DNA from 2 places in the Chryseobacterium capnotolerans genome. Region 1 is predicted to be linked to the other one. Evidence: riboswitches for the same ligand, from Rfam matches in the RefSeq annotation. Region 1 holds a riboswitch; the other holds the start of a gene.
What was found. Region 1 has a riboswitch for S-adenosylmethionine ahead of H5J24_RS20465 (alpha/beta fold hydrolase). Riboswitches for the same ligand answer to the same signal wherever they lie in the genome.
Positions count from the first base shown of each region.

Region 2: linked by a shared signal. The riboswitch ahead of H5J24_RS21370 (SusC/RagA family TonB-linked outer membrane protein) and the one ahead of H5J24_RS20465 (alpha/beta fold hydrolase) in region 1 are both predicted to bind S-adenosylmethionine.

Region 1 covers NZ_CP065589.1:4,264,910-4,267,117, forward strand. The annotation lists gene H5J24_RS20460 (ACT domain-containing protein) at 1-182, opposite strand, end outside; gene H5J24_RS20465 (alpha/beta fold hydrolase) at 187-1,125, opposite strand; SAM riboswitch class I at 1,188-1,295, opposite strand; partial or broken gene H5J24_RS20470 (MGH1-like glycoside hydrolase domain-containing protein) at 1,484-2,208, shown strand, end outside.
Region 2 covers NZ_CP065589.1:4,443,946-4,446,153, forward strand. The annotation lists gene H5J24_RS21370 (SusC/RagA family TonB-linked outer membrane protein) at 1-1,240, opposite strand, end outside; SAM riboswitch class I at 1,324-1,421, opposite strand; gene H5J24_RS21375 (hypothetical protein) at 1,736-2,173, opposite strand; gene H5J24_RS21380 (hypothetical protein) at 2,170-2,208, opposite strand, start outside.

The DNA of each region.
Region 1 (2,208 bases):
TGAACCAGAATAGAAATTCCGTTTTCAATGGCTTGCTGAGAGATTACTCCCACACTGATACGCGCTAAAGTAAGCGCTTTAAAAATTCGTCCGTCAATTCCGATTTCCCCTAAGAAATCTTCTCCTTCAAATTTGACAATTGATCTGTTCTTTAAAAATTTTATTTCGTTAGCATTTTTCATGACTCTATAAAATGTTTTTTATGATATTATTTAATTGTTGATATTCCATTAGGAAGGCATCATGCCCGTGTATAGATTGGATCTCGTGATAAGAGATATTCTCCTTTTTCTTTTTCAGATTCTCAAAACACATTCGGATTTCAGAAGCCGGGAAAAATAAATCTGTATCTACGGAGATCATGTGCATTCGTGCTTCTATGGTCTCCAGAGCTGTTTTATCAGTGTTGATATTCATCAGCAAATGATTCATCAGCTTATACGCTTGTAAACTAAACCTTTCGTTTAATGCGTTACCATGATAAACCAGCCAGTCTTCTGATTCTAAGCGTTGTTTCTCCTTATTGTATTGATTTTGAAATCTGTCATTAAGTGATTCCGGAGTTCTATAGCACAACATCGCATGGATTCTTGCTTTTTGTAATGGCTCTTCTTTATCATTTAATAAAAATTTCTGAACCAGGCATTGTGCATGAAGCCAATCATGAGTTCTGTAATCACAGGCGATGGGAATAAAAATTTCTGCCAGCTTAGGTTGTTTTGCTAACATTTCCCATGCAATCCCTCCCCCCAGAGAGCCACCAATAATGGCATATAGATTTGTAATATGTAAAGCTTCCAGCCCTTTCAGAAAGACATTGGCTATATCTGAAGGGGTAAAGTCTTCATAATCTTCAATTAAAAAATGATCGTATCCATTTCCAGGAATATTAAAACACAGAACTGTATATTTATGGGTATCAACGATCTGATTTTCTCCTACCAGCTGCTTCCACCAGCCTTTTTCACCGGATACATTTGAATTTCCGGTAAGAGCATGGTTGATTAAAATGATAGGGGCTGTAAACAGATCTTTCCCGAAAAGCTCATAGCTTAACGAGATATTGTATTCCTTTTGGGAATGGGTTTGATACGAAAGATTAATATAGTTTAGTTCTGTTTTCAATTCTATTATATATTTTAATACAATTGAAAATGCCACAGGAAATGGCTGAAAAGAACTTCAGTAAGTTATCTGTCCAAAATGATTTTGGTAGAACGTAGCACCTTCTTTGCTTGCGCAAAGGGTTGCTAAGGTTTCATAGGGTCTAATCCCTCAACCTTTCTTGATAACATTTTCAATATTTGAATGAACGAATGGTGCAAAGGTAGTTCTTTTCTTTTAAAATCAAAAAAAAATTAATTTAATATTTAAAAAAGCCCTTAAATACTAGTATCTCAAGAGTATATTAATTATTCTTCAGACAAAAACAATTGGAATTATTTTTCAAAAAAACTACCTTCGTATGGAAAAATGATGATATATGATCGCCGAAAAAGAAAGATTACAAGATACCAAATGGAAAAACTGGGGACCTTATGTAAGCAACCGGCAATGGGGAAATGTAAGAGAAGATTATAGCCCGGACGGAAATGCATGGAACCACACCAATCATAATAACGCAGAAAGTTATGCCTACCGTTGGGGGGAAGAAGGTATTGCAGGAATTTCTGATGTAAAACAGCTGTTCTGTTTTGCTCTTTCATTCTGGAATAAAAGAGATAAGATCGTTAAGGAGCGTTTCTTTGGTTTAAGTAATCCTCAAGGAAACCACGGTGAAGATATCAAGGAAATTTTCTATTACCTGGATAATACACCCACTCATAGTTATATGAAGATGGTTTATAAATATCCAATCAATGAATTTCCTTATGACGAGCTTGTTGCAGTAAACGGAAAACGCAGCAAACAGGAACCGGAATATGAGATTTTTGATACCGGAATTTTTGATAACGATGCTTATTTTGATATTTTCATTGAATACTGTAAAGCTGATCACAATGATATTCTGGTCAGAATAACAGTTTGTAACCGAAGTCAACAAGATGCACCCATAGTAGTAGCTCCTACTGTCTGGTTCAGAAATAACTGGAAATGGGGATACAATACCTATAAAGCTGACATGCATGCTTCTTATGACGGAAGTATTAATATTGAGCACGACAGTATTTCCATTAAGAAATTTTATTCAAGAAAAGACAATACACA
Region 2 (2,208 bases), 180 kb from region 1:
TATTTTCATTTTTATCCAATGGTAAACTTGCGGCTAAGTTCTGATTCGGAAGTGCTACAGCAGGTCTGTATTTTCCAAAATCATACACTCTGTTTCCTTCTCCATCCAGTACATAAGATCCATCAGGATTTCTTTCATAATAAGGATAGAAAGACGGAACTACTCTTGCAGCCTGAATAACATTGCTAGCTTTAGAATCTGAAGAACTTGGAGCCTGTTGAATACTGTTGGTATAGCTTAAGTTTACTCCAACATTCAGCCAGCTTTTAACTTCAGAATTGAGCTTTAATCTTGTATTATATCTTTTAAATCCGGATTCAATCGCCATTCCTTTATCATCCAGATATCCTAATGAAAAGAAATAATTACTTTTTTCACTTCCACCACTGATATCAAGGTCTACCTGGTTTCTGGAAGCCACTCTCTGCAAAATGTCCCTCCAGTCATCATTCCATAAAGCTTTAGCTCCAGGTAATAATTTACCGTCAGTTCCTATAGGTTTTGGATAATTAGCTCCATAAGGATTAACTCCTAAATTAGAAATAATATTATCTGTTGCCATTTGGGCTGCCTGCTGCGCAGATATTGAACCTGATTGATATCCGTTTCTCATTGCCTCCCAATATAATTGGAAATACTGATCCGTATTCACCTGCTCATAATCTTTTACCGCTCGGCCTGAGAACCCCTGGCTGATATTAAGATTTACTCTTGCTTCTCCTTTTTTACCCGACTTTGTGGTAATAATAATGATTCCATTCGCTCCTCTGGAACCATACAAAGCACTTGCTGTAGCATCTTTCAGAACACTGATAGATTCTATATCGTTAGGGCTGATAGCATTGATATTTCCGTCAAAAGGAATTCCATCCACAACATACAAAGGCTCACTGGAAGCACTTACTGAACCTACTCCTCTAATTCTGATTGTAGATGTTGCTCCAGGCTGTCCTGAAGCACCGGTAACCTGAATTCCCGGAACCTGTCCTTCTAATGCCTTTGTTACATTAGTAACGGGTCTGTTATTGATTTTGTCACTGGAAATAGTTGCGACTGAACCGGTATAGCTGTTTCTTTTAGCCTTCCCATAAGCTACTACCACTACTTCATCAATTTCTTTTTCTTTAAGTGTATCTTTTTTCGGTTTGGAATTCTGTGCACTTACACTTACTATTCCCAAGAAAAATACTGCAACTGGTGGAATCCAAACTTTAGAATTAAATAAATTTTTATTAATCATAATCAATTTTATTTATCATATATTAAAATTTTGCCCTTTACTGAAAAGTCAGCAAAGGGCATCGATAAATACGATAAACCAAATGCTTATTTTTCCTTTAAAGGCTGAATGTAACACCTTACACGAATGCAGGTTGTCAAGACTTCGTAGGGTCAGTTCCCTCCATCTTTCTTTATAAGCCGATCGAAATATGGTTGCAAAGCTATAAACTTTTAGTCTATAAAACAAGTAGACTTATGGTTTTTTAATGATAATTTTTCAAAATTTAATATAAATTTTAATTAAAACCTGCTAATATAAATAGTTATGAAAAATTACCATTTTCACAAATATGACAAATATCATTAAAAATAACTCAAACCTACATTAGTCCTAACTTTTCCCTCTTAAACCACTTCTTGTATAAAAACTGCTGACCTCTCTCGTATGAATAGATCAAAAAAAAGAGCTGCTTTTACAAGCAACTCTTATCACGCACATCATATTATCTTAACATTAATATAATCTTTGAATAGAAATATAAACTTCCAATGTGTTATCTGCAGTACTGGAGTCTGTTGTAGTATTTCCATTCCCATTACTTACAGTAGATTTATTATCAATACGCAATACATAATATACTCTAAACCATTTATTATCCACCGTAGTTACATCAAAGGTCACGGTCTCATTTCTCGCTTGTGTAAGATAAACCCCATCATCAAATTCAGCATAATTATCTGGAGAAATTAAAAGGTTAGCCCCATGTGAGTCCCCTGTATGGGTTGAAACTTCTGAAACCCATACCTTTACATCTGAGGAAGTAACATTATAAAGACGAGGTGCCATATTGGTAGTAGCATTCGTTCCGTCAAAAGCTCTTGGTGCAGTTATGAAAGCATCAATCCTAAACGTCTTATTCAATACCGGAAGATCAGAAAGGAAATCACTCAACAAAAAGAAGTTGTTTTACGTGGAATTGATCCATG